Regions from separate parts of the Rhizobium sp. SJZ105 genome, predicted to be linked through region 4. Evidence: predicted binding sites of a transcription regulator. Region 4 holds the regulator's gene; each other region holds the start of a gene.
What was found. The regulator PhoB, encoded in region 4, activates phosphate uptake and scavenging genes when phosphate is short. The targets are predictions, from matches to a motif close to TGTCATNNANCTGTCAT.
Positions count from the first base shown of each region.

Region 1: the regulator PhoB is predicted to act here: its motif matches at 2,519-2,535, upstream of phnC (phosphonate ABC transporter ATP-binding protein).
Region 2: the regulator PhoB is predicted to act here: its motif matches at 5,383-5,399, upstream of FB593_RS03295 (esterase-like activity of phytase family protein).
Region 3: the regulator PhoB is predicted to act here: its motif matches at 1,922-1,938, upstream of FB593_RS03845 (DapH/DapD/GlmU-related protein).

Region 1 is NZ_VIUP01000001.1:1,712,689-1,719,923, forward strand. It holds gene FB593_RS08685 (alpha-D-ribose 1-methylphosphonate 5-phosphate C-P-lyase PhnJ) at 1-258, shown strand, start outside; gene phnK (phosphonate C-P lyase system protein PhnK) at 255-1,031, shown strand; gene phnL (phosphonate C-P lyase system protein PhnL) at 1,036-1,743, shown strand; gene FB593_RS08700 (DapH/DapD/GlmU-related protein) at 1,740-2,357, shown strand; gene phnC (phosphonate ABC transporter ATP-binding protein) at 2,594-3,454, shown strand; gene phnD (phosphonate ABC transporter substrate-binding protein) at 3,540-4,445, shown strand; gene phnE (phosphonate ABC transporter, permease protein PhnE) at 4,515-5,501, shown strand; gene phnE (phosphonate ABC transporter, permease protein PhnE) at 5,501-6,850, shown strand; gene FB593_RS08725 (DUF1045 domain-containing protein) at 7,117-7,235, shown strand, end outside.
Region 2 is NZ_VIUP01000001.1:654,809-662,043, forward strand. It holds gene FB593_RS03265 (NADH-quinone oxidoreductase subunit C) at 1-355, opposite strand, end outside; gene FB593_RS03270 (NuoB/complex I 20 kDa subunit family protein) at 377-961, opposite strand; gene FB593_RS03275 (NADH-quinone oxidoreductase subunit A) at 952-1,317, opposite strand; tRNA gene FB593_RS03280 (tRNA-Asp) at 1,753-1,829, opposite strand; tRNA gene FB593_RS03285 (tRNA-Asp) at 1,871-1,947, opposite strand; gene FB593_RS27790 (hypothetical protein) at 2,037-2,168, opposite strand; tRNA gene FB593_RS03290 (tRNA-Val) at 2,395-2,470, shown strand; gene FB593_RS27445 (hypothetical protein) at 2,782-2,922, shown strand; gene FB593_RS03295 (esterase-like activity of phytase family protein) at 3,131-5,329, opposite strand; gene hupB (DNA-binding protein HupB) at 5,688-5,963, opposite strand; gene lon (endopeptidase La) at 6,252-7,235, opposite strand, start outside.
Region 3 is NZ_VIUP01000001.1:764,788-772,022, forward strand. It holds gene FB593_RS03830 (esterase-like activity of phytase family protein) at 1-790, shown strand, start outside; gene FB593_RS03835 (hypothetical protein) at 950-1,297, shown strand; gene FB593_RS03840 (hypothetical protein) at 1,474-1,788, shown strand; gene FB593_RS03845 (DapH/DapD/GlmU-related protein) at 1,976-2,608, shown strand; gene ppx (exopolyphosphatase) at 2,656-4,179, opposite strand; gene FB593_RS03855 (RNA degradosome polyphosphate kinase) at 4,176-6,374, opposite strand; gene hdaA (DnaA regulatory inactivator HdaA) at 6,473-7,201, opposite strand; gene FB593_RS03865 (AI-2E family transporter) at 7,204-7,235, opposite strand, start outside.
Region 4 is NZ_VIUP01000001.1:1,470,177-1,477,411, reverse strand. It holds gene pstA (phosphate ABC transporter permease PstA) at 1-53, shown strand, start outside; gene pstB (phosphate ABC transporter ATP-binding protein PstB) at 68-883, shown strand; gene phoU (phosphate signaling complex protein PhoU) at 982-1,707, shown strand; gene phoB (phosphate regulon transcriptional regulator PhoB) at 1,739-2,422, shown strand; gene FB593_RS07465 (GcrA family cell cycle regulator) at 2,724-3,257, opposite strand; gene FB593_RS07455 (aspartate aminotransferase family protein) at 3,688-4,890, shown strand; gene argF (ornithine carbamoyltransferase) at 4,945-5,862, shown strand; gene FB593_RS07445 (Hsp33 family molecular chaperone) at 6,086-7,075, shown strand; gene apaG (Co2+/Mg2+ efflux protein ApaG) at 7,114-7,235, opposite strand, start outside.

The DNA.
Region 1 (7,235 bases), 240 kb from region 4:
CGCGAAAAGCGCATCTATGCCGTGCCACCCTACACGGATGTCGTCAGCCTGGATTTCGAGGACCATCCGTTTGAAATCCAGAGCTTCGACAAGCCCTGCGCGCTGTGCGGCGGGGAGAATGTCTATCTGGACGAGGTGGTGCTGGACGACAAGGGCGGGCGGATGTTCGTCTGCTCCGATACCGACCATTGCGAAGACCGCCGCGCCCATGGCCACAAGGGCCATTTGCTGGCGGATGTGAAGGAGGCCGCAGAATGAGCGACGCACCGCTTCTGAAAGTCAGGGACGTTTCGAAATATTACGGCGACCGCGCCGGTTGCCGTAACGTCTCCTTCGAGCTTTATCCGGGCGAGGTTCTGGCAATCGTCGGCGAATCCGGCTCCGGCAAGACCACGCTTCTCAACTGCATTTCCACACGGCTCGTGCCGACGGCTGGCAGCGTGGAATATCGCATGCGCGATGGCTCGGTGCGAGACCTCTATCATATGGGCGAGGCCGAACGGCGTTTCCTGATGCGGACAGACTGGGGTTTCGTGCACCAGAACCCAGCGGATGGACTGCGCATGGCGGTTTCGGCCGGCGCCAATGTCGGCGAGCGGCTTATGGCTGTCGGTAACCGGCATTACGGCAATATCCGGCAATCAGCCAGCGAGTGGCTGGAACGGGTGGAAATCGGCACCGACCGCATTGACGACCAGCCTCGCGCCTTTTCCGGCGGCATGCGTCAGCGTCTGCAGATTGCCCGCAACCTGGTGACCTCACCACGACTCGTCTTCATGGACGAACCGACCGGCGGCCTCGATGTCTCGGTGCAGGCACGCCTGCTCGATCTCGTGCGGGGTCTCGTCAACGATCTCGGCCTCGCCGTTATCGTCGTCACCCACGATCTGGCGGTCGCGCGGCTGCTTTCCCATCGCATGATGGTGATGAAGGGTGGTGACGTCATCGAACACGGTCTGACAGACCGGGTGCTGGATGATCCGCGCGAACCCTACACGCAATTGCTTGTTTCCTCCATTTTGCAGGTTTGACGCCATGCCGACACCCCTCATCGTTTCGGAAGTCTTCAAAAGCTTCACCATGCATCTTCGCGATGGCATCGAACTGCCTGTTGTCCGCGATGTCAGTTTCTCCGTGTCCGGCGGAGAATGTGTCGTGCTCGGCGGCCCGTCCGGCATCGGCAAAAGCTCGATCCTGAAAATGCTCTATGGCAATTATGCCATCGACAGCGGCCAGATTCTCATCCGCCACGAGGATCAGGTCATCGACATGGGCAGCGCCTCGCCGCGCACCATCCTCGAGATTCGCCATCGCACCATCGGGTATGTCAGCCAGTTTCTGCGCACCGTGCCGCGCGTTCCGGCGATCGACGTCGTCGCCGAGCCGCTTTTTGCGCGCAAGGTTGCCGCGGAAGAGGCCCGCGAGCAGGCAGCCGTTCTGCTTTCGAAACTCAACCTGCCGCGGGAATTGTGGTCGCTGCCGCCAGCAACCTTTTCCGGCGGCGAGCAGCAGCGCGTCAACATCGCACGCGGTTTCATCACCGATCACGCGATCCTGCTTCTCGATGAACCGACCGCATCCCTGGATGCCGCCAACCGACGGGTGGTCGTGGAGATGATCGCGGAAAAGAAGTGCAAAGGGACGGCCTTGCTCGGTATTTTCCATGACGAGGAAGTGCGGGAAGCCGTGGCCGATCGCGTTCTGGATGTCTCGCAATTCTCCCCCCGGAAGGCAGCGGCATGAGTGTGAAGGTCGGTCTCGAACCTGTTGTCCACGAAAGTGCCCGCGTCACCAATTCATCGATCGGCCGCTATACCGAAATTTCGGAACGCTGCCGCATCGAGGAAGTGGAGATGGGCGACTATTCCTATGTCATGCAGGACGGTGCGATCTGGTGCGCCACCATCGGCAAATTCGTCAACATCGCCGCATCCGTCCGCATCAACGCGACCAATCATCCGATGTCGCGCGCCACACTTCACCATTTCACCTACCGTGCCCGCAATTATTGGGACGACGCCGATGATGAAAATGACTTCTTCGCCGCCCGCCGCGCCAAGCGCGTGGTGATCGGCCACGATGTCTGGATCGGCCATGGCGCGACCATCCTGCCTGGCGTCACAATCGGAAACGGTGCGGTAATCGGGGCCGGCGCGGTCGTGTCGAAAGACGTTGCGCCCTATACCATCGTCGGCGGCGTACCCGCCCGGCTGATCAGGAACCGCTTCCCGGCGGACCTTGGCCAGCGCATGGACGATCTCAAATGGTGGGACTGGGACCACGCAACGCTGCGCGGCGCACTGGACGATTTCCGCACCCTCGCCGCCGAGGATTTCGTGGCGAAATACGCCGGGTAAAATCGCCCCACACCGAAGAAACTGCAGATTCCGGGGTCATGCTCCGGGGTCTCCCTAACCATGTCTGCGAGACACCCGCCGGCCTCAATCCGGTGGCACGACTACTAAAAGGTTCGCAGGCGACCACTCGCACGCCTTATCTGCGCATTCTGTAATATTTTCTTCATCAAACTGACATTCACGCTTCACGCACCGCTGTTAGGTCGAACCCCATCAGAAGAAGATTGGACGGGGAAATGAGCTTTCACCTGAAGCAAGTCACGCGCCGTTTCGGCAACCACACTGCGGTCGATTCCGTGAATGTGGAAATTCCGCAAGGCCAGATGGTTGGCGTGATTGGACGTTCTGGCGCAGGAAAGTCAACGCTGCTGCGCATGATCAACCGCCTCGTCGATCCCTCCTCGGGTTCCATTCATTTCAACGACACGGAAGTCTCTTCGTTGAAGGGTGCCGCCCTGCGCAACTGGCAGCGCGACTGCGCGATGATCTTCCAGCAGTTCAATCTGGTGCCACGTCTCGACGTGCTCACCAATGTCATGCTCGGCCGCCTGAACCACCGTTCGACCGTGCTCAGCCTGTTCAACATCTTCACGGATGAAGAGCGCCTGATGGCGATTGCCGCCCTCGAGCGGCTCGGCATCGAGCACGTAGCCATGCAGGCGGCGGGCACGCTTTCCGGCGGCCAGCAGCAGCGCGTCGCTATCGCCCGGGCACTAATGCAGTCTCCGAAGATGGTTCTCGCCGACGAGCCGATCGCCTCTCTCGATCCCCTGAACGCCAAGATCGTCATGGACGCCCTGCGCGACATCAACGAGCGTGAAGGCATCACCGTCATCACCAATCTGCATACGCTGGATACGGCGCGCAATTATTGCGAACGCATCATCGGCATGTCGCAGGGTCGAGTCGTTTTCGACGGAACACCCGCCGAACTGACGGCGGCGGCGGTCACGGAGATTTACGGCACGGATTCACACGGCGCCGGCATCGACGAGACCATGACCTCGACCAGCATCAATATTCCCGGCGCGCAGCTTGCCGCGCGTCCGGTTCAGCAATCTGCCGGTCCCGAACCGCTGGCTCTCGCCGGGCTCTGAGGAACCGCTCAGCATCGTTTGCGCCCGCGTCAAGGGCCGATACTTCACAACAAACTCCGGCTCGCCGGGAAAAAGGAGAAAGTCCATGTTGAAGAAAATCCTTCTTTCGGCAGTCGCCCTTGGCGTTCTGGCCGGTTCGGCCATGGCTCAGGACGTCAAGGTCCTGCGTATCGGTCTCGACGGTTCGGAAAATGAAGCCGACCAGATCCGCAACACGAAGTGCGTTGCCGATGGCCTCAAGGCTGCAACCGGCGTTTCCGAAGTTCAGGTTTTCCCGTCGCCGGACTATAACGGCGTTATCCAGGGCCTGCTCGGCGGCACCATCGACATTGCATCCATGGGCGCTTCTTCCTACGCCAAGATCGCCATTGCCGATCCCAAGGCCGTCGATCCGATCCTGACCTATACCGGCTCTGACGGTTCCAGCGGCTACTACACGATCATGGTTGCCCGCAAGGACAGCGGCATCAAGTCTCTGGCTGACGCCAAGGGCAAGAAGATCGGCTTCGCCGACCCTGACTCCACCTCCGGCTTCCTCGTCCCGAACGTATCGATCCCGAAGGAAACCGGCGTTCCGGTCAAGGAATATTTCTCCGAAACCGGCTTCGGCGGCGGCCATGAGAACCTCGTTCTCGCCGTTCTCGACAAAAAGTTCGACGTCGGCACGACATTCGGTTCGGGCGTCGGCAAGTGGGAAGAAGGCTACTCCGGCGGCAACCTTCACCAGATGGTCAAGAAGGGCAACCTCGACATGGACGATATCGTTCAGGTCTGGAAGTCCCCGCTGATCCCGAACGGTCCGCTTCTCGTTGCCAACAAGATCGGTGACAGCATGAAGCAGAAGGTCGAAGACTTCTTCATGGAACTGCCGAAGAAGGATCTCGCCTGCTTCCAGGGTTACACCCAGGGCAAGAACACTGCCTACATCAAGGTCGACCCGGCTTTCTACCAGACGATCATCGACGCCCGTAAGTCCGTTATCGGCGGCTGATCCTCAGATCATATCCGGAAGCGGCGGTGCCTTGCGGCATCGCCGCTTTTGCCAATAAAGGAAAGCGGCATGGCGACCACACTGCAACATGGTACCCTCACCCCCGAGGGATTGAGCGCATCGTCCCGAACAGTGATGCGTCATTATCAACAGCAGCTTAGGACACGGCGGATTTATACCGTTATGTCGCTCGTTATCTTCCTCATCGTCCTTGCCGCCTCACTGAATTTCGCCAATGAGGCCAATTCGGGCAAGTTCTTCGAGCGCCTGCCATATTTTTTCGACTTCATGAAAACATTCGTGCCGGATAGCCCGCTCGAGGTCTTCCGGGCGATGTTCGACCTGCCGTCGCCCTATGACAACGGTTCGCTGAAATACAACTATGTCGCGGATCGCGTTTACATCACCAACGGTTTCTACATACCGCATTTCATCTATCAGCTGATCATCACGCTCAACATCGCGCTGGTCTCGACGATAATAGGCACGACTTTCGCATTTGTGCTGTGCTTCTTTGCCTCCACCAACCTTATCGGTGCCGGCCTCGTGCGCTGGGTTGTACGCCGGGTAATGGAGATTCTGCGCGCCTTTCCGGAGATCGTCGTCGCGGGATTGCTGACTGCCATCTTATCGATCGGGCCGATCGCGGCGATCATCGCGATTTCCGTGCACACCATCGGGGCTCTGGGGAAGCTATTCTTCGAAGTCGTGGAAAATGCCGACATGAAGGCGGATGAAGGCCTGCGTGCCGCGGGTGCCAACTGGCTGGAGCGGGTTCGCTTTGCCATCGTGCCGCAGGTCCTGCCCAATTTCGTGTCCTATGCATTGCTGCGTGCCGAAATCAACGTACGCGCCTCGACCATCATCGGCGCCGTTGGTGGTGGCGGCATTGGCGAGGTCTTTCGGCTGTCGATCGGTAACGATCACGCTTCCAAGACCTATGCCATCATCATCCTGCTGCTGATCACCATCATCGCCGTAGACCAGTTTTCCAGCTGGTTGCGCCGCAGGCTGATTGGCCATCAATCCTTCGAATTCGGACGGGGAGCGGCCTGATGTCGTCCAGCTTCATTCTCAATACCGCAGACCGCGAGAGGCTGACGGCCGCACATCCCGCAATTTTCAATCGCGGCTTCATGCAGCGATACGGCTTGCTGACCGGTATTGTCGCCGTCCTCGTCTATCTCACCGCCTGCTTTTTCTTCTTCAATGTCGGCCCCGCTTTCATGCAGGGCCGATGGGATCGCGCTTCGAGCTACATTCAGGACTGGTATTCCTGGCGGGCCCAGCCACGCCTTCGTTTCGAAGACGGCAAGGTGAACCCGCAGTGGTCAAGCCGGATGCAATATCCCGCCGATGCGCCGATCGACTGGCTGCAACCCTTGCCGGATGGCGGCTACAGCGTCGTTTACGCGGGCACGCAAAACCGTCTCGACGTAACGCCGACCCGGGTGGACGTCTATGTGGACGGCAAGAACTATCCCGTCATCATCAATGGCGACAAGGCTCTGGCCCCTGAGGTCCTGCCGCAAGAGATCACGCAGGACGGCAACAAGGTTCTCGTGCATTACGGTTTTGCCGGACAGGCGGAAATCCGCACCAGCCAGGTTTACGTGCAGCGGCGGTTCCTCGGGTGGGCGAACTTCCTGTTCGATACCAAATCGGAATTCTGGGGCAAGGGCTACGGCGACCTTGCCGCACTGGCGCTGTGGGGGGAAAGGCTCGATCCCACGCGCTCCAACATCAGCCACATGGTCGATGATTTCCTCGACAATGGTGTCTGGCAGCACGCCGATATTCTTTCCAAGCTGATGCAGACGCTGGTGATGGCCTTTGTGGGCACGTTGTTCGGCACGCTCGTTGCCCTGCCGCTCGCTTTTCTCGCCGCACGCAATATCACCGCCAACAGGGCCGCCAACTGGGGCATGAAGCGTCTATTCGACTTCCTGCGCTCGATCGACATGCTGATCTGGGCGCTGTTTTTCACCCGCAGCTTCGGTCCGGGGCCGATCCCCGGGATTGCCGCGATCTTCTTCACCGATACCGGCGCGCTCGGCAAGGTCTATGCCGAGGCGCTGGAGAATGTTGACGACAAGCAGCGCGAGGGCGTCAAATCGGTTGGCGCTTCCCCCATCGCCGTCAATCGTTTCGGCGTGCTTCCGCAGGTCCTGCCGGTCTTCATTTCCCAGTCGCTTTATTTCTGGGAAAGCAACACCCGTTCAGCCACGATCATCGGTGCGGTTGGCGCTGGCGGCATCGGTTTGAAACTGCTGGAAGCGATGGGTACCAATGCCGACTGGGACAAGGTCGCTTATATGGTGCTGCTCATTCTCTTCGTGGTTTTCCTGTTCGACCACATCTCGAATTCCCTGCGGTCGCGCCTGATCGGGAAAACCCAGCATTAATTCATAAAGCGGGAGCGGGGTTTGGTTATCCCGCTTCCCGAGACGTGCGCAAAACCGGAACCTCTTTGCAAAGTCAGATACATCCCCTCAATGCGCCAGCATCCGTCTTCCGGACATTCGAGAGACACGCGGCGTTTCAAGCGCTTTTTTTCTTGGGGCATCATCATTCTGTCACGGAAAGCGATTACCTCGCACTCCTGACCTTGCGGGAAGCGGGCGAGTCACGCCAAATAGCTTTTCATCCAGGTTTTCCATGACACCGAAGAGTGCTTGCCGTGCGCTACGCCATCTATTTTTCTCCGGCTAAAGATCATCCACTGACTGAAGCGGCGTCGCGCTGGCTGGGACGCAATGCGTTTTCCGGCGCGCAACATGATGACCATGC
Region 2 (7,235 bases), 820 kb from region 4:
TATCCCAGGCTTCGCGCTCGAACCAGTCTGCACCCATGTAAACGGAGGTTGCCGAGGGAACGCCCTCGTCTTCCGCCACCTGCAGCTTGATGCGCACGCGCAGATTCTGGCGCGGCGACAAGAGGTGATAGACAACGTCGAAACGCTTCTCGCGCTGCGGCCAGTCGACGCCGCAAATATCGATGATGTTGACGAAACCGCACTGCACATCGTCACGCAGGAACGTCAAAAGCGCGATAACGCTTTCCGTCGTCGTGTTCAGCGTCAGCTCGCCATAGGCGATATCGGCCGAAACCACGAGGGAACCACGCGCTTCCTTAACGTAAGCAGCAAGATCGTTTAGAGCTTCGCTCATTCCTTAATCCGTCCTTTGCCCTTAGCGCTCGATGGTACCGGTACGCCGGATCTTCTTCTGCAGCAGAAGCACGCCGTAAAGCAGCGCCTCCGCCGTGGGGGGACAGCCCGGAACGTAGATATCCACCGGCACGACTCGGTCGCAGCCGCGCACGACGGCGTAGGAATAATGGTAATATCCGCCGCCATTGGCGCAGGAGCCCATGGAGATGACGTAACGCGGCTCAGGCATCTGGTCATAGACCTTGCGCAGTGCCGGCGCCATCTTGTTGGTCAGCGTTCCCGCGACGATCATCACGTCCGACTGGCGCGGCGAGGCGCGCGGGGCGACACCGAAGCGCTCCATGTCGTAACGCGGGCCGGAAGCCTGCATCAGACCCTCGACGGCGCAGCAGGCAAGACCGAACTGCATCCACATCAGGGAGCCGGTACGCGCCCAGGTGATCAGCTCGTCGGTCGAGGTGACGAGAAAGCCCTTGTCGGCCAGCTCGTCGTTGATTTCCGTGAAGTAGGCATCGTTGCTGCCGACAGGCTTGCCGGTCGCGGGATCGATGATCCCCTTCGGCTGCGGTGCAACGAGCGTGCTGTTGTTCTGGCTCATGCCCATTCCAGCGCTCCCTTCTTCCACTCATAGATAAAGCCGATGGTGAGAACGGCGAGGAACACCATCATAGACCAGAAACCGAACCAGCCCATATCACCGAAGGACACAGCCCAGGGGAACAGGAAGGCGACTTCCAAGTCGAAGATGATGAAGAGAATGGACACCAGATAAAACCGGATATCGAACTTCATGCGGGCGTCGTCGAAGGCATTGAAACCGCACTCGAAAGCGGAGAGCTTTTCCGGGTCCGGCGCCTTATAAGCGACAGCGAAAGGCGCGATGAGAAGCGCCAGGCCAATGACAAGAGCGATACCGATAAAGATTGCGATCGGAATATAGGAACTGAGGAGTTCAGTCATGGTCTCTTCCCTGTCCGGCCGGGTGCCGGACCTGCCTTTGCGACTGAAAGTCTAAAGGCGCACAAATATGTTGCAACGCCAAAGTGGTTAGCGCAGCCGCGCTCTCTCTGCAAGAGTTTAGGCACCATTTCAAGACACCTGCCGCATTGATTGGCAACAATATTGCCGGAATTGACGCAAATTTGGGCCACAATTCCGGGCTAAGCCCCTCAAATACAATAATAATCGATTGAACGACGCAACCGCAAAAAAGTCACACGAATTTTACGTCAAAATGGCAGCGAAGTGACGATCTCTCGATATCGAAACTTGACTAAAAACAGCAGGAAAAACCGCGCTCGCAAATGCCGGAAACAGGCGCTGAAATCGCCATTGCCGATATGGCAGGACGATGCCTGCTTGCTTCGTTTGGGAGTGTCATTTCGGTGAAAGAAATGGCGCGAGTGACGGGGCTCGAACCCGCGACCTCCGGCGTGACAGGCCGGCACTCTAACCGACTGAGCTACACCCGCGCTCCACAGACATTCGTCTGCGTTTTTTCCGAGGAACAGGATGGCGCGAGTGACGGGGCTCGAACCCGCGACCTCCGGCGTGACAGGCCGGCACTCTAACCAACTGAGCTACACCCGCTTATCCTGACCGACAAGACCTTAGTCTCGCCGTACGAACCAGCCTCGGCTGTTCGTTGAGCGGCTAACTACGGCGTTCGTGCGGGGGTGTCAAGCAGGTTTCACGACAAAAGAATAAGCTTCTTCATTTTGATCGGAAAAAACTGAAAGGCCTTTGACCGGCATTGCAGCGAATGCCTTGTTTTCCGGGCTTTTCCCAACAAAAACAAAAAACTTGTCCACAGCCGGGGCGTCCGTAACGCGATTCCAGCATACCGCCAAAGGTAACGGCCGGGCTTTGTTTTTATCGAAAAGCCCGCAGTTCCCGGCTTTTTGCCGATCACCTCTGCCAGTGGGCAGAGCTGTCCGGAAAAAAAACAAAAAAACTTCACAAAAGCCCTTGCGGTTTTTTTCCGATCCGAATACATCACGGCCACCGACGCGGCAGACACGATCTGCAAGACGCGAAGGGCGATTAGCTCAGTTGGTAGAGCGCCTCGTTTACACCGAGGATGTCGGGAGTTCGAGTCTCTCATCGCCCACCATTTTCCAGCTTCTTCAAATTGTGCGCATTACCAAGCCGAAGCTCTTTCGGATGTCGGTGCGTTTTACCGTCAACTTCCTGCATCGGGAATCACGGCCCCTGCTCCCGATTCTGTAGACGGCCGCGGCCTTGGGCTGGTGGAGCGGCTTTTCCGGCGTGAGTCTATGCCAGATCGGCACTTCTGTTCCACATTCATACAGGCCGGCTCCAATAGGTGTGCCACCCCGCAACATACCGAAAAATAAGCAGATTCAGACTTTTTAAAGAGATTTCATGCATTGTTTTCGAGCCGTTTCATGATGAACGGTATAAATGATGGATGAAACCATGTCGGTCGACGCGTTTGTAACACTCGCGCTTATTGCGCTGCCTGTTTATATTTTTTTCCGCTGGGTCCAGCAGGACTCGGAAAAAGACAGCACTCCCAAAAGCAAGAATTCCATGGGGCGGTGATCTCTAGCGATCTGGTCCACTGCACATTCATGGAAGTCCTCCGGATAACACCCTCGATTATGCGATAGCGACGCGATCATGCCGGTTTTAACGGCTGGTATGCGACTCATCGTGGGTAATCGGCATTCCCCAGATCGGGGTTTCTTCCGCCGCACAAAAAAGCCGGGCTATGCCCGGCTTTTCTCATTTGCGATTCTATTCGGACCGATCAGTTGATCGCCTTCAGATCGACGGTAAAGAACAGCGTTTCGCCGGAAGATCCGTCGACGCCGTCATTGTCAGTGACGACATAGGCCGTTCCTGCCTTGTCGAAGGTGAAGCCTTCCAGCTTGTCAACGGTATAGCCATTCGTCTGGGACTTGAGGTCCGGCAGGAAATCATGTGCTTCCTGCTTGGCCACCAGCGGCAGTTCGCCACCGATCTTGCCCGGCTTAAGGTCAGCGATCGCGACGCGGTAAAGCTTCTTTATCTTTGCCTTGTCACCGACCTGATTGTCGCGCTCGACGATATAGACATAGTCGCCCTGTGCGGTGATTTCAGAAAGGCCGACCCAGCCTGCCTCGGTCTTGTCGAGCGGGTAACGCACGGCGCCCCATTCCTTGGACTTCGGATTGTAGGAGACGAGCTTGACGAAACCCTTCTCGTCCGTGCCCCATTCGCGCTGTACGGCCATCCACAGCGTCGCGTCGTCGCCCTTGCCGATCATGGTCACGCCTTCGAAACCGAAGCGGGTTTCGCCAGCCAGCAGTTCCTTCGGCAGAGCGATCTCAGCCTTGATCTCGCCCTTGGCGCTGACATTGTAGAGTGCGTGGGGCACGAGCTTGGCACTGTCACCTTCCGAGGCCAGCCAGAAGCCGCCCTTACCGTCAAGCGTAATGCCTTCGATGTCGAGTTTCTGGGCTGCGATACCGTCGCGCTTGATGCGCAGGGCGCTGGTGATGGTGGCGGGCTTCTTCGTTGCGTCGATGGTGTAGATCGACGGCTGGTTGCCATAGACCGAGTCGGACACGGCATAGAGGATGCCAGGCTTTTCAGCATCGCCCACCAAACCGGAGAGAGCGCCCCAGCCGATCGGTGCGCCGTCAACGGTGGCGGAAGCGAGCTGCGGGTAGGCAATCTGGCCTTCTGCGCGTTCATAGATCATGACATGCGAGCGAGCGCCGCCATCTTCGACGAGATCGGCTTCGTTGGCAGTGACGAGAAGATTGCGCGACGGAATGGCGACGGCACCTTCAGGCGAAATGCCCGAGGGCAGAAGCTGGACCAGTTCCGGTGTGCCGCCCGTATCCTTGTAGACCGCAGCGAGAGACGCGCGCTCGGCAAGAACGAAGAAGTACTTCTGACCATCGAAGGTTGCCGTCTCCAGACCTTCCGGCTCGATGCCCTTGGCCTTGGAGCGCTTTTCCGGATAGTGGCCGATGCTGGCGGCAGCGTGCTCAAGGGTGGCACCGGCTTCATAAAGAAGCTTGCCGGTCTTGTCGAAAATGGTGAAGCCGCGCGCGCCGCCCTGCCAGTCGCCCTCATTGGCGATGACGATTCGGTCATTGTCCAGCCACTTCACGGCATCTGGCTCACGCTTGCGGCCTTCCTGCTTGTCGGTGAATTTGATCTGGCCGTCCGTCTTCGTGTCGACGCCTTCCAGATCAACCGTGCCGGCGGAGAAATGCGTCTTTACCGTACCGGTCTTGCCGTCGATGATGACGATGTGGTTGTTTTCCTGCAGCGTGAGCGCGATCTCGCCATTGGCATTGATCGAGACGAATTCCGGCTCCGGATCTTCCGGGGAGATTTCGGCAAGGCCGGTCACGTCGATTTTCTTCAGCGTCGCGCAGTCAGCAACACCGTTCTTCAGACCGACCGTCACCAGATAACCGGCCGGCATCTGTGGCAGGGCGCCTTCGTTCACCTCTTCATCGCGTTCGTTTTCGATCGCGATAGCGGCGAAGGTCTTGTCCGGGGAAATTGCGACAGAATCTGGCTGGCCGCCGAGGTCGCAGCTCGCTTCAATCTTCTTGGTGGCGATATCGACCGTCACCAGCTTGCCGGACGGCTTGGCGCGGTTTTCGGACGTGTTGACACCGGCCAGAACCTTGGCGCCAGCAACGGCAACCGAGGTCGGTTCGCCTTCCAGCAGCAACGCGCCGCCAGCCTTGGGTGCCTTCGCGTCGGTGATGTCAACGAATCCAATGCCGCCAAGCGGGCTGTCCGAATAGATCAGCGTCTTGCCGTCTTCGCTGGCGGTTACGATTTCAGCTGAAGTGACGGCCTTCGCGTCCTTGTCCGCTGGCAGGTTCTTTACGACCGGGAAAGATGCGATGCGGTTGAAAACCGGCTCGGCAGCAGCCGGAAAGGCCGCGGACGTGAGCAGAGCAGCAGTCAAAGCCATCTGAGAAAGTCGGAACGCCATTATAAATCCCCCTTGGATCCAAAAAAACACCCTATGGCTTCTGCGTCAGAGACATGACAGCGGCATGACATTTCCTGCCGGAGGAATCAAAAAGCCCGACCATGAAGGCCGGGCTTTCCTGTTCGTGCGCACATTCCGCGTATCAGAGCGCCGTGTGACCGGATGGAGGCTACACAGGCGCGCTCTCCTACTTTCAAGTACATCTTGCCGGTTCGAAAAAAGGGCTATCCGAAAAATCATTTCGAAAAGCCGCCCGGTTTACGTGCCGGCATGATGGCGTCAGGGCGTCAAAACATGTGTCCTCGTGAACCTGAAAAGCCGCCCGCCCGCCGCCGGACGTCGCGGCCTTTCGGAAACCTTACGAGTTGACGGCGTCCTTCAGGCCCTTGCCTGCGGAAAACTTCGGTACGTTGCGAGCCGGGATATCGACTTCAGCACCCGTGGAAGGGTTACGACCCTTGGAGGCTTCACGACGGCTTACGGAGAAGCTGCCGAAGCCAGCGAGACGGATGTCGCCACCGCTCTTCAGTTCGTTCTGTACGGTTTCGAATACGGCATCAACAGCGGAAGCAGCATCTGCCTTCGTGAGACCAGCCTTTTCGGCAACAGCAGAGACGAGCTCGTTCTTGTTCATGTTTCCACCCCTTTCAATGGTTTGAAACGACTCAAATTAAGCCGGCGCAGAATACGTCTGTATCCGCGCGCAGCAACTCAAAAGCGCTGGAATCGCCTGAAAAACAAGGGGTCTGCGGGGTTTTTCACAAAAAAGGCCGACATTTCTGCCGGCCTTTCCCTTAAACGTGCCAATTTCGCACCAGTTCTGCGAGCATCAAAGAAGCATCGCGCCTTTCGGCATCTAACACATTGAATCTATGCACAGGTGTCGCGAAAACCGATTCTGGCTTTCACAACGACGTGGCAATCAATGTGCGATCGTCTGTCCGCCCTCGTCGACACCGTCGACAGTTGCGATAACAGGCGTTTCGATGCTGCCGTCCCACTCGATTGGCTCGGGCATGCGAAGCAGCGCGTGCTTGATGACCTCACCCATGCGAGACACCGGGATGATCTCCATCTCGTTCTTCACATTATCAGGAATATCCGCCAGGTCCTTGGCGTTTTCTTCCGGGATGAGCACCTTCTTGATGCCACCGCGAAGCGCCGCAAGCAGCTTTTCCTTCAGGCCGCCGATCGGCAGCACGCGACCACGAAGCGTGATCTCACCCGTCATCGCCACATCCTTGGAGACCGGGATACCGGTCATGATGGAGACGATGGCGGTTGCCATGGCAACACCGGCAGACGGTCCGTCCTTCGGGGTAGCCCCTTCCGGAACGTGAACGTGGATGTCGCTCTTGTCGAAACGCGGCGGTTCGATGCCGAAGTCCACGGCGCGCGAGCGGACATAAGATGCCGCTGCCGAAATGGATTCCTTCATCACTTCCTTGAGGTTGCCGGTGACCGTCATGCGGCCCTTGCCGGGCATCATCACGCCTTCGATGGTGAGCAACTCACCGCCGACTTCCGTCCATGCCAGACCGGTGACGACACCAACCTGATCCTCACGCTCGGCCTCGCCGTGGCGGAACCGCGGAACGCCCAGATAATCCGGGACATTGGCTGCGGTGACTTCCACGGACTTGACCTTGCCCTTGATGATCTCGGTCACGGCCTTTCGCGCAAGCTTCATCAACTCGCGCTCGAAGCTGCGCACGCCCGCCTCGCGGGTGTACTGCTGGATCACGATCATCAGAGCGTCATCGCTGACCGAGAACTCTTCCGGACGCAGGGCATGTTCCTTGATCGCCTTCGGCAGCAGGTGACGCTTGGCGATTTCGCGCTTTTCGTCCTCCGTATAACCGGCGATGCGGATCACTTCCATACGGTCCATCAGGGGACCTGGAAT
Region 3 (7,235 bases), 710 kb from region 4:
CGGTCCCTACATCCTGAAATTCACCCGCGACGGCAAGCTGACCGACGTCATCGCAACCAAGGCCGGCGATATCGAGGTGAAGTCCCCGGATCATCCGACCCTGGCACTGCCCGGCAACCCCACGCAGAAAATGCCCGCTTTCAACCTAAAACGATCAGGTGGTTATGAAGGCATGGCGCTCTCCAAGGACGGCTCGAAGCTTTACGGCCTTCTCGAAGGCCCGCTCTACACCGCCGACGGTCAGGTCGAAAAGACCGAAGACGGCTCAACCGCCCTTCGCATCATCGAACTCGATACCGCCAAGAAGGAATGGACAGGCCGCACCTGGCTCTACCCGCTGGCGCAAGGTGGTGAAGCCATCGGCGATTTCAACATGCTGGACGAGAGCACCGCGCTGGTCATCGAGCGTGACAATGGCGCCGGCACCGCTGACAAGGCCTGCGCCGACCCGAAGAAGCCGGACGTAAACTGCTTTGCCGTACCTTCCAAGGTCAAGCGCATCTACAAGATCGAATTCAACGACGCCAATGCCGGCAAGGCGGCGCGCAAGATCGGCTATATCGATCTGCTGAAGATCTCCGATCCTGATAACAGGAAGCGTCAGGGCGGCGGCAACGGTTTCTACGACATGCCGTTCGTGACCATCGAGAATGTAGACCGTGTCGACGCCACCCATATCATCGTCGGCAACGACAACAACCTGCCCTTCTCGGCCGGCCGTGCGCTGGACAAGGCTGACGACAACGAATTCGTCCTCCTGGAAGTCAAGGACCTTCTCGACGCGAAGTGAGGAAAGGAGTGCCGGAATTCGTTCCGGCACCGTCAGCGCATCGGCGCAAGCTCAACTGAACGGAGCGTTCCTGCGGCCTGAAAAAGGAAGCGAGGCGCTCCGTTACTGTACCGACCCAACCTGACCCGGAACCCGGTTCCGAAACAGGAAAGACCCGTCATGCAGGACAATGCCGAACGACTGTATTACGCCCTGAGGAAAAGCTGGTCACTCGAAACCAGCAGCCTGTGGTCGAGAGAAAACCCAGCCAGGGGACAAGGTGGCGTTACAGCTCTTGTGGTGCAGGATATTTTCGGTGGCGACCTCGCCAAAACCGTCGTTAGCGGCGCCGACCATTTCTACAATATCGTCAACGGCACCCGCTGGGATTTCACCTTCACCCAGTTCGATATTCCGGTCGGTTACGAGGACAGGCCCGCCACCCGCACGGAGGCGATGGCAAGGGCCACGCCCCTGCAATATGCCTATCTCAGCGCCTGTATCAGGAAGGCGCTGGGGCACGGTTGAATAATAACGGCTTGTAGCGAGGCGACCGGTTTGTCTCGGCGACAAACCGATTTCGGTCTGTCGTGTTTTTCGTTTGCGGTTTAAAATCCACAACTTCAGCTTCTCCTCTCAAAGCAGACACAATCCATGGCATAGTACCGCAGGTAAACGAGGTGTGCCGAGAGGAGAGTTGTGCGATGAGTGAGAGCTGCCCGGTCCTGACGCCCGCCGAACGGCAGGTTCAGGATATATTGCAACGGACAGAATCGGCGATGGTGTCCACTATTTTCGCAGCGCTTGAGCGTGCAAGCAAACAGGCTGCTGACGAACTCCAGTCAATCGGGTCTGAAATACAGCCACCGCCTCATGACTATTTTGCCGCTGTCGCACACCAGCAGCTTTTCCTGCTGCTATGCGGAGCCGATCTGGAAACATTCGAGGGCGGAGATCCCGAAGTCGCGCGTCACATCATTCAGAATGCCCAAAACATATCCGACCATTACTGGAAGTAAAAAAGCTGCGACTGCGGATGGTTCCGGCGGTTGACGGCGCTGTGTGAAGCCTGATTTCGTTCCACGCAAAGCGCGTACACGATCTGCATTTCAAAAGGATATCTGGCCTAATCGGCTTGCCTTCGCAATTTCGCGTCATATGCCCTTCATAGTCGCCGGTTACGCAGGCCGAAATCCGGAGACAGGCATGCACTCAACCGCACAACTCAATCGCCCCAAGCTCGCAGAGACAGTTATCCATTCGACGGCAAGCATAAGGGACTCGAACATAGGTAGCTGCTGCGAAATTTTGGCCGATACCTCTCTGCACAACGTCGAACTCGGGAATTACTCTTACCTCGGACCCCGTTGTATTGTCGGTGATGCGACAATCGGGAAATTCTGCGCTATTGCCGCGGACGTCAGGATTGGCGCACCGAACCATCCAATGGACCGACCGTCCATGCACCGTTTCAGTTACTGCCCGGAATATTACGCTACAGAGGCGGTGCGCGACGACGCTTTTTTAGATCGCCGCAAGGAGGATCGCGCCGTCATCGGTCACGATGTCTGGATCGGTCACGGGGTCATCGTGCTGCCGGGCGTGAAGGTTGGAGACGGCGCCGTGCTCGCAGCAGGCGCGGTCGTCACCAAGGACGTGCCGCCCTACACCATCGTCGGCGGTGTTCCCGCGAAGATCATTCGCGAGCGGTTTTCGCAAACCGTGGCGGGGAAGCTTGCCAAAATCGCCTGGTGGGACTGGCCCTTCGAGACGATCATGGCGCGGCTAGCCTACTTTCAATCAAGCGATATCGACGCCTTTTGTCAGCGCTGGTCCTAGTATAGCTCCACAACTGTCTGCGGTGCCAAATGGCCGGCGTCTGCCCGTTACTCGAACACAAACGCCAACCGCTTGCCCGTCAGTTTCGCCAGTTGCTGCAGGCGTCCGTCCAGACGCTCGCCGGCAAAATCGCAATAGGCGTGTGGTACGACGAATTCCAGATCCAGATCCGGAGTGGTGGATTTGCGGAATTTCAGGTGATCAACGACACCGGGCATGGAGGCTGAGAAGAGGTAAACGACGCGCAGCAGGCCGCCGAGCAACTTGCCGAGTTCCAGCAGGCGGTCACCCGCCATGGCGGCGAGCGGCTGTGTGGTGCCGTTGTCGTTCAACCCTTCGAAGCGGTAATAATTAGCAAGCGCGATATAAGCGCGGCCCGGATGGGTGATCGCCACGAAGGAGGAGTGGGCGATGATGTTGAGCGCCTGCAGGCCGCGATAGTCCGGATGTGCACGCCAGCTGATATCGGCCAGAAGGCAGGCGGCCTGCCGGTAACGGCTTTCCTCTTCCGTCTCATCGATGCCGAAGACCGGAAAGGTGCGGCCGCTCCAGTCGGCGAGTTCGCGCGCATGTTCGGGCGAACGGGCACGCAGAATGGCAAGCTCGTCGGCCGTGACCAACAGCGGGTCGGTATCCCGCTCCGCTTCCGTCAGCAGCGAATAAAGATAACCTTCGCGCACGCCCTGCGCCGAGAAGGCGATCGTTGCCGGCTTCATCGCCTTTAGAACTTCACGCATGGCGATGGCGCCGAACGGCAGAAGCGAACGGCGGTTCTTGGAGACCGCCTGCCAGGCCGGGTCCTTGCTGTCCCTGGAGACGATGACTTCTTCCAGAAAATTCAGCATTTCCGCCAGCGGCAATTCATATCCCTGCATCATGTGCAGCGGATAACCTGTGATCTCCATGTGCAGCTTGGCGATGTTTCGCCACGTGCCGCCCACGGCATAAAAGGTACGCCCCTCGCCGGCCGCCAGCAGCTTTGCGAAAGATTTGACGTGCTTGCGGGCAATTGTCGTCGCCTTCTCCAGCGAGCCATCCGATTGTTCCGACAACCGAAGGCCGCCGAGCGGCAGGGTGATGCCCTCGCCGCAGTTCTTGCCCTTGATGTCGATGAGTTCCAGCGAACCGCCGCCCAGGTCGCCTGCAATGCCATCCGGGTCGTGGAAACCGCTGATCACGCCATAGGCGGAATAAAGCGCTTCCTTTTCGCCGGACAGCACCTCGATCTCGCAACCAAGTATGGCTTCGGCTTCACGGATGAAATCCGGGCCGTTTTCCGCTTCGCGCGCTGCCGCTGTCGCCAGTACGTAGAGTTGCTGCGCCTGCGCCTGTTCGGAAAGCGCATGGAAGCGACGCAGCGCCATCAAAGCCCGGCTAACGCCTTCCTCATGCATCCGACCCGTGAGGGCCAGTCCCTTGCCGAGACCGCAAAGGACCTTTTCGTTGAACAGCACGGCGGGCGCGCGGGAAAGACCTTCATATACGACGAGACGAACGGAGTTCGAACCAATATCTATGACGGAAACGGGGGCAAGGCCGGTCAGCCGCCCCTGTGCTTCTGATCGAGTCATTCAGCCTGTTTCTTGCGGGAAGAAATCAACCCGGCAATCAATTTGGGCGCACTTGATTTCAGGGCTTCACCACGTCCGGAAAGGCTGGGATTGGTCATGAAATAGTGCTGCGCGTTGAACGGTTCTTCGCCTTTACGCACCTCGATGCGCCTCGACGTTCCGTCCGCAAGTATCTCGTAGCTCTGCTGGTTGTCAATGAGATTGCCCAGCATAATCTGTGAAAGAACCTGCTCGTGCACGGTGGGGTTGGTGAGCGGCACCAGCGTTTCAACGCGGCGATCAAGGTTGCGCGGCATCATGTCGGCGGAGCCGATATAGACCAGCGCCTTGTCGGACGGCAGGCCGAAACCATTGCCGAAGCAGAAGATTCGGCTGTGCTCGAGGAAGCGGCCGACAATCGATTTGACGCGGATATTGTCCGACAGACCCGCAACCTGTGGGCGCAGGCAGCAGATGCCGCGCACGACGAGATCGATCTCCACGCCGGCCGCACTGGCGCGGTAAAGCGTATCGATAATCTCGGGATCGACCAGCGAGTTCATCTTCATCCAGATCGCCGCCGGCGCACCGCGCTTGGCGTGCTCAATCTCTTCATTGATGTGCTTCACGATGCGCGCACGCAGCGTATAGGGCGAAATGGCGAGCTTCATGCCCTCTTCCGGTTCGCCGTAACCCGTGATGAAGTTGAAGATATTCGCCATGTCGTGGGCGATCTTCGGGTTGCAGGTGAAGAAGGACAGGTCGGTGTAGATCTTGGCCGTGATAGGGTGGTAGTTGCCGGTGCCGAGGTGGCAATAGGTTCTGAGCTTGCCGTCTTCGCGGCGCACCACCATAGACATCTTGGCATGCGTCTTGAGTTCGATGAAGCCGAACACCACCTGCACGCCGGCCCGCTCCAGATCGCGCGCCCAGCGGATGTTCGCCTCTTCGTCGAAACGCGCCTTCAATTCGACCAGCGCGGTCACGGATTTGCCGGCTTCCGCCGCGTCGATCAGCGCGCGAACGATCGGGCTGTCGTTGGAGGTGCGGTAAAGCGTCTGCTTGATGGCGAGCACTTCGGGGTCGCGTGCAGCCTGCAACAGGAACTGCACAACCACGTCGAAGCTTTCATAGGGGTGGTGAACCACCATGTCTTTTTCGCGGATGGCGGCAAGGCAATCGCCGGCATGTTCACGCACGCGCTCGGGGAAACGGGCGTTGTAAGGCTCGAACTTCAGGTCGTCGCGCGGTGCGCGCACGATTTCCGAGATGGTGTTGAGGGCGAGCAAGCCGGGCAGAACGGCAACGCGATTATCAGGCACGCCAAGCTCGTGCACCACGAACTGGCGGAGCGACTGCGGCATTTCGCTGTCGGTCTCAATGCGGATAACCGAACCGCGGCGGCGGCGCTTCAGCGCGCTTTCGAAGAAGCGGACCAGATCTTCCGCCTCTTCCTCCACCTCGATATCGCTGTCACGGATGATGCGGAACGTGCCGAATCCCCTGACGGTATAGCCCGGATAAAGACGGTGAATGAACAGACCGACCACATCTTCAAGCGTGATGTAGCGGATGGCGTTTTTCTCATCCGGCAAACGAACGAAGCGGTCGAGCGCCGTCGGGAGACGCAACAGCGCTGTCATCGGCTCGCGGCCGTTGACGCTGTCGAGCTGCAGGCCCATCGAGAATCCGAGGTTTGGAATGAAGGGGAACGGGTGCGCAGGGTCGATGGACAGCGGCGTCAGTACCGGGAAAATACGTTCCTCGAACTCGGTGCCCAGCCAGGTACGATCCGCTTCGGAAAGTGCGGCAGGCCGCACGATGAAGATTTCTTCCTTGGCGAGATATTGCTGCAGAACCGCAAGCGAAGCCTGCTGCTCCATTTGAAGATTGTCGATTTCCTTCAGAATATCTTCCAGCTGCTCGGCTGGTGTCTTGCCGTCAGGTGTCTTGACCGTAATCTTCTGGCGCACCTGGCCTTCGAGGCCGGCGACGCGGACCATGAAGAATTCATCGAGGTTGGCGGCGGAGATGGACAGAAAACGCAGCCGCTCCAACAGCGGATGATCCGTGTTCAGCGTTTCTTCCAGAACACGGCGATTGAACTGAAGCCAGGAGAATTCGCGGTTGATGAAGCGCGCGGGGCTGTCCCAGAGGTTCTCGCCCTCGGTCATCGGCTGAACCTTGTTGAAGTCGTCCTGCACAATAGCGGCCATGTCCTGTACCATCCCCTGACTTTCCGTCCCGTGATCCTGCTGCATCCCGCGATCGTCCCTCTTGCCCGTATAACAGTTTGACGACGGAACTGTGACAGTCAATCGACCTCCAGCCCGCTACCTCTTGTCCCTTCGCCCATCGCGTTGAGGACTTCCGCCGCCAAGGGACGGGTTATCCTTGTTCCACGCGAGAGCGCCAGCCTGTCGATACGGTCCACAATCGTCTGCGCCGTATCGAGTGAACGCTCCATTCTGTTGACGATGTAGCCTATGAGTTTGTCATCCATATAAAGCTGCCGGTCGGCGAAGAGTTTCACCAGAACCTGTGCCAGAAGAGCCTCGTCGGGCTCGCCTGTCTCCACCACAGTCACGGCTTTCAGGCGTGAGCGCAGGTCCGGCAAGGTCACCGGCCATGCGGCCGGCCATTGCCGGCTGGTCATCAAAAGCGTGGTGCCGTGCTGGCGCACGCTGTTGATGACATGGAAAAGTTCGGTGTCGTCAAAACCGCGGCGATCGGCATCCTCAAACAGAACCGGTCCAGTTTCGGCAAGGCGCGCAGCGCCAACACCGGCTTGCGGGTGGATATCCTGCGCGCTGCTGATATTTTTCCAGATATTGGCGAGATGCGATTTTCCCGAACCCGGAGGCCCGGCCAGCACCACCACGGGCGAAGGCCAGTTCGGCCATTCATCCACAAGGCTGACGGCAGCCTTGAGCGAGTCGGACACGAGAAGATCGTCCCTTCCGGAAGCGGACTGGTGTGAGAATGCGAGCGGCAGCTGCTCGGCCTTCGACCGGGCGTTGTCGTTTTTGATTTGGTCAGTCATCGTTAGCCCTGAGAGTCAACCTTGCCGGAGGACG
Region 4 (7,235 bases):
TCATGAATGTTGGCGCAATCCTGTTGCGTCGCCGCTTTGAGCGGCGCTGGTAGAGGGAGCTAGAGCAATGAACATGTTGTCGGAAGCAGCAGTTGAAAAGGCGCTGGACAAGAAAATGAATGAAGTCTCATACAAGATGATCGGCAAGGATGTTTCGGTTTATTACGGCGAAAAGCGCGCGCTTTACGACGTGAACCTCAATGTCCGCGAAAACACGGTGACTGCACTTATCGGCCCGTCCGGTTGCGGTAAATCCACTTTCCTGCGCACCTTGAACCGCATGAACGACACGATCGACGGTTGCCGGGTCACCGGCAAGATCACGCTCGATACCGACGATATCTACGATCAGCAGATCGACGTCGTGGAACTGCGTGCCCGCGTCGGCATGGTGTTCCAGAAGCCGAACCCGTTTCCGAAGACGATTTATGAGAACATCGCCTACGGCCCGCGTATCCATGGTCTCGCCCGCAACAAGGCAGATATGGACCAGATCGTCGAGCATAGCCTGCAGAAAGCGGGTCTCTGGAACGAGGTGAAGGATCGTTTGCTGGAATCCGGCACGGGCCTCTCCGGTGGCCAGCAGCAGCGTCTGTGCATCGCACGCGCGGTTGCCGTCAGCCCGGAAGTGATCCTGATGGACGAGCCGTGCTCGGCGCTGGATCCGATCGCGACTGCGAAGGTCGAGGAACTGATCCACGAACTGCGCACCAACTACACCATCGTCATCGTCACGCACTCCATGCAGCAGGCGGCGCGCGTTTCCCAGCGTACGGCCATGTTCCATCTTGGTCATCTTGTCGAAGAAAACGAAACCGACAAGATGTTCACCAATCCGGACGACCAGCGCACGCAGGACTACATCATGGGCCGCTTCGGCTGATCCCCGGCCGGTGCTTTATCGTAACCGTACAAGACTGGTGCCTCTGCCGTGCCCCGCTGTTGGGCACGCGCATGCAGGCCAAGCCGGAGGAATAGACCATGACACAGACAACGACCCATTCGCATATCCTGTCTGCCTATGACGACGAACTGAAGTTTCTGACGCGCCGCATCGCCGAAATGGGCGGTCTTGCCGAGCAGATGTGCGGTGACGCCGTGCGCGCACTCGTCAATTCCGATGCTGCGCTCGCGCAGAAAGTCATTTCGGACGATACCATTCTCGACCACGCTGAGCGCGAAATCGGCGACAAGGCGATCGTAACCATCGCCAAGCGTCAGCCGATGGCGGCAGACCTTCGCGAGATCATCGGCACCCTGCGTATCGCCGCCGATCTCGAACGCGTCGGCGATCTTGGCAAGAACACGGCCAAGCGCGTTATCGCTGTCGCCGGCACCGGCGTTCCGCGCAAGCTCGCCCGCGGCATCGAGCATCTGTCCGACCTGGCGCTGGTGCAGCTCAAGGAAGTCCTCGACGTCTATTCCACGCGTTCCGCCGAAAAGGCCAATGCGATCCGTGAACGCGACGAGGAAATCGATGCCATGTACACGTCGCTCTTCCGGGAGCTTCTGACCTACATGATGGAAGACCCGCGCAACATCACCACCTGCACGCATCTTCTGTTCTGCGCCAAGAACATCGAGCGTATCGGCGATCATGCGACCAATATCGCAGAGACGATCTATTACATGACCACCGGCAGCCAGCCGGAGGGCGAGCGTCCGAAGGACGACAGTTCCAACACGCTTGGTTCGGTGACCGAGTAACAGACAAGCAGAAGCTTGCGGAGTTCAGCATATGGTGCCCAAGATTGCAGTTGTGGAAGACGAGGAAGCGTTGAGCGTCCTGCTTCGTTACAATCTCGAGGCTGAGGGATACGACGTCGACACGATACCCCGTGGCGATGAGGCGGAAATCAGGCTGCAGGAGCGCATTCCGGATCTTCTCATCCTGGACTGGATGTTGCCCGGTGTCTCCGGTATCGAACTATGCCGGCGCTTGAGAATGCGGCCGGAAACAGAACGCCTGCCCATCATCATGCTGACGGCGCGTGGCGAAGAGAGCGAACGGGTTCGCGGTCTCGCTACCGGCGCTGACGATTATGTCGTCAAGCCGTTCTCGACGCCGGAACTCATGGCCCGGGTCAAGGCCATGTTGCGCCGGGCCCGTCCCGAGGTTCTGTCGTCGGTGCTCAAATGCGGCGATATCGAACTGGATCGCGAGACCCATCGCGTTCACCGCAAAAGCCGCGAAGTGCGCCTCGGCCCGACGGAATTCCGCTTGCTGGAATTCCTGATGACGTCGCCGGGTCGGGTGTTTTCCCGCTCGCAATTGCTGGATGGCGTCTGGGGTCATGATATCTATGTCGACGAGCGCACTGTCGATGTGCACGTCGGACGTCTGCGCAAGGCCCTGAATTTCTCGCACATGCAGGATGTCATCCGCACGGTGCGTGGCGCGGGATATTCTATGGAAGCCTGAGCGACGCGGAACCAGGTGGTTTCGCTGGCGAAGTAGTGCACCAAAAAATCAGGAAGCCCGAAATCTGAAACGATTTCGGGCTTTTTCAATATGAATATCCGCCAAACTCGATGCCATTGTCCGTTTTGACCGGAGGAGATCGGCGGCGCGTTGAGATCCGGATAGAAGGGTCACGCCCAATAGTAAGGGGAAAGGGTGTGGCCTGCCATCAAGTCGCCCCAGAAAGCGGCTTGATTTTTGTCATAAAAAAAACGGGCCCGAAGGCCCGTAATTTTTGAGTGCTGAATGCGTGCCGCAACACTCAAGCCTTGCGGCGCTCGCTCACCGGCTGGTAGGCGAGTTTCGCATGGAACTTGCAATAGGGCGAAGATTCCAGCGCTTCACAACCGCAGAAATGGAAGTCGTCCTTCAGCGGATCGCCAACCGGCCATTTGCAGGTGCGCTCGGTCAGTTCCGTCAGCGTCAGGCGACGGGAAATCGGCGTGACAACGTTCTTGGAAGGAACGTAATCGAGCACCTGCGCGGTCTCGATATCGATCTCCTCGTGCAGCGCCGTTGCCGCGTTCGAACGGGTGAGGATACGCGCCGGTGCCGCGTTGACGCGACCTGCGAAAGTCGTCGCGCGCGGGGCAGGGGCAGCTGTGCGCTTCGGCGCGGAGCGTGCCGAAGTCACTGGACCGCCAGCCTTGACGCGTCCCGGCAGATTGAGACGATGGACCTTGCCGATCACGGCATTACGGCTGACGCCGCCCAGCTGCGCTGCAATCTGGCTGGCGCTAAGGCCCTCGGACCACAATTTCTTGAGCTTTTCGACTCGTTCGTCTGTCCAGTTCATGCCGCTTCTCCGCTTGTCGCGTGTATTTTCGGCAGAATCCCTCTCCGTCTCGCGCGCATGCCGCAAGCGTGGTTTCCGCCTGATTTTCGGTGACTAGTTCCGCCGCAATGCAGTCTAGTAATTAGCGATTAACCTAGTGCCAGCCCGACTCCGTGGCAAGAGTCGCGGGAATCATCTGGAATCGATTTTCCGGTTTTCCCCAACTTGCTGGCGTATTGAGTCTGAAAGGCAACACCTTGGGGCTGGCCCGCCGCCGCATACTAGTGCTTGAGAAGCCCGGGAAACGCTGACTTTTGTTGACATCGGCAAACGAAGTGACAATAGTGCCCCTGCCGCCGCAAGGCGGCATTTTGATTTTCAGGCGAGGGATAACCCCGCAAGCCTATTGACAACAGTTTGACAGCGCATCTGCGCAAGGAGTGATACAGCCATGGCCGAAGCCGGCGCGCCATTGTTTGATACGTTTTCAAGAGCCCCCCTGCGCTTCGAGCGCGGTGAGGGTGTATGGCTGTTCACGGAAAGCGGCGAGCGATATCTGGATTTTGCGGCCGGTGTCGCTGTCAACTCGCTGGGCCACGCCCATCCTCACCTCGTTGATGCGATCAAGACGCAGGCCGAGAAGGTCTGGCACGTCTCGAACCTTTATGAAGTGCCGGGACAGGAAAAACTCGCCAGGCGCCTGACGGAAGCGACTTTCGCGGACAAGGTATTCTTCACAAATTCAGGCGCGGAAGCCCTGGAATGCGCCATCAAGACCGCCCGCCGTTATCACTATACCAAGGGCCATCCGGAGAAGTTCCGCATCGTGTCCTTCGAAGGCGCTTTCCATGGCCGTACACTGGCGACGATCGCCGCGGGTGGCCAGCAGAAATACCTCGAAGGTTTCGGTCCCAAGGTCGAAGGTTTCGATCAGGTTCCGTTCGGTGATGTCGATGCCCTCAAGGCCGTCATCACGGCTGAGACTGCAGCACTTCTGATCGAGCCCATCCAGGGCGAGGGCGGCATTCGCTCGCCCAGCAAGGAATTCCTGCAAATTCTGCGCGGATTGTGCGACGAGCACGGCCTGCTGCTGATTTTCGATGAGGTCCAGACGGGTGTCGGCCGCACAGGCAAGCTGTTTGCTTATGAACATACCGGTGTTGCGCCCGATATCATGGCGGTCGCCAAGGGTATCGGTGGCGGTTTCCCGCTCGGCGCATGCCTTGCCACGGCAGATGCCGCTTCCGGCATGATGGCGGGCGTACATGGCACCACCTATGGCGGCAACCCGCTGGCCATGGCAGTCGGCAATGCCGTGCTTGACGTCGTTCTCTCCGAAGGTTTTCTCGAGAAGGTCCGTGACGTCGCGCTGGTCTTCCGGCAGGGTCTGGCCTCGCTCAAGGACCGTTATCCTGACGTGATCGAGGAAATTCGCGGCGAAGGTCTGCTTCTGGGCATCAAGGCGAAGATTCCTTCGGGCGAATTGCTGCAGGCCATGCGCGCAGAGCATCTGCTTGGCGTTCCTGCGGGCGACAATGTCATCCGTCTTCTGCCGCCGCTCGTCACCACGGCGGAAGAGGCCCGTGAGGGTCTTGCACGTATCGACGCGGCTGCCGCCTCCCTGACGGTTGCGAAACAGGCAAAAAGCGCCTGAAAAAATCAAGAGCGGGCCTCTCTTCAGGGGCTCGCAAGCATGGGACAGATTAGAATGGGTTCACCAAAACATTTTCTGGACCTCTCGGCCGTCGGGTCGGAGGATCTGCGGACAATTCTTGATGATGCGCGCACGCGCAAGATTGCCACCAAAACCGGCACGGCGGAAAAGCCGCTTGCTGGCAAGATGCTGGCAATGATTTTCGAAAAACCGTCCACACGCACCCGCGTCTCCTTCGATGTCGGCATGCGCCAGCTCGGCGGTGAGACCCTGTTCCTGTCGGGCACGGAAATGCAGCTGGGCCGCGCGGAAACGATTGGCGATACGGCCAAGGTTTTGTCGCGCTATGTCGATGCCATCATGATCCGCACCACGGATCACTCGCGTCTGCTCGAGCTTGCCGAACACGCCACCGTGCCTGTTATCAATGGCCTGACGGACGACACGCATCCCTGCCAGATCATGGCGGATATATTGACGTTCGAAGAACATCGCGGCCCGGTCAAGGGCAAGACCATTGCCTGGACGGGTGACGGCAATAACGTGCTGCATTCGTTCGTGGAAGGCTCCGCCCGTTTCGGTTACCGCATGGCGATGGCAGTCCCGATGGGTTCGGAACCGCACGACAAGTTCCTGAACTGGGCACGCAACAATGGTGGCGAAATCTCGCTGTACCACGATGCCGACAAGGCAGTGGCGGGCGCTGATTGCGTCGTCACCGATACCTGGGTGTCCATGAACCAGGAACACAAGGCGCGCGGCCACAATATCTTCCAGCCTTATCAGGTCAATGAAGCGCTGATGGCGAAGGCCAACAAGGAAGCGCTGTTCATGCACTGCCTGCCGGCGCATCGCGGCGAGGAAGTAACGGATGCAGTGATCGACGGGCCGCAATCGGTGGTCTTCGACGAGGCGGAAAACCGGCTCCATGCGCAGAAGTCCATTATCGCATGGTGCATGGGCGTCATCTGACCGCTATCGGCCGGGTGCTTGAACTCGGCGATGCACATTCCCATCTGTGGGGCTTCGAAGACGCTCGTCGGCTTTTCGCTGGCGGGCCACCTCACGATTTGCACGATTTTCCCCGGAGGCGGTTTCGCTTCCCGGATCTCTGTGCGACAAGCTGAAAAAGTACATTTTAAAAGCCGGACTTTTGGACGGTAGCGGCGCAACGGCTGCGCCAAGGAGTTATGACATGGCAGATGTAACGGTTGAACTGGACAATCTCGATTTAGCTGGCGACGACAAGGTTGTGCCCTTTCAGGTCGAAGGTCTGGACGTGCGCGGTCGCGCCGTACAGGTCGGGCCGCTGTTGAATGCCATCCTCGAACGTCACGAATATCCCGAGATTGTCGCCCGCCTGCTCGCGGAAGCAACGGTTCTGACGGCGCTGATCGGCACATCCCTGAAATTTTCCGGCAAGCTGACTGTGCAGACCAAGGGCGACGGCCCGGTTGACCTTCTGGTGGCGGATTTCACCGCGCCCGAGAGCATGCGCGCTTATGCCCGTTTCGATGAGGAGCGGCTGGCGGAAGCTGTTGCTGCGGGGCAAACCTCGCCCGAACAACTGCTCGGAACCGGCATTCTGGCCTTCACCATCGATCAGGGCGTCGGCATGCAGCCTTATCAGGGCATCGTGCCGCTGGACGGTTCTTCGCTGGAAGAAATCGCCGGGGTTTATTTCCGTCAGTCGGAACAGCTTCCCACCCGCGTGCGCCTCGGCGTTGCCCAGTTCTTCGACCGTGACGGCGAAGGGAAGCCACGCCATAGCTGGCGTGCAGGCGGCGTGATTGCCCAGTTCCTGCCGCAGGCGCCCGAGCGTTTGCGCATGCGCGATCTCCATGGCGGTGACGGCGACGAGGGCGATTATGAAGTGGCGGAGGACGATGCCTGGACAGAGGCAGTGTCGCTGCTGAATACGGTGGATACCGACGAGCTGACCGATCCGCAGGTGCCAGTGGAGCGTCTGCTTTACAGGCTTTTCCACGAGAGCGGCGTTCGCATCTACGATCCGCAGGTCATTTTCGACCGTTGCAGCTGTTCACGGGACAAGATCAAGGGTGTGCTGTCCGGTTTCACCGCCGAAGAGATCAAGGCGAGTGAGCAAGACGGTGCGATTGCCGTGACGTGCGAGTTCTGCTCCACGACCTATCGCTACGATCTCAGCGAGTTTGAAAACGTCTGACGAGGAGAGCCGCGCTTGTGAATGGCGCGGCTTTTTTGTCAGTTCAGCACCCGCAACAGGCCGGGTGAATCCAGTGAAAAGGCGGGGATGGTGACATTGAACACCTCGCCTTTGTCCGTTTCCATTTCATAGTGGCCAAACATAAGGCCTGACGGCGTAT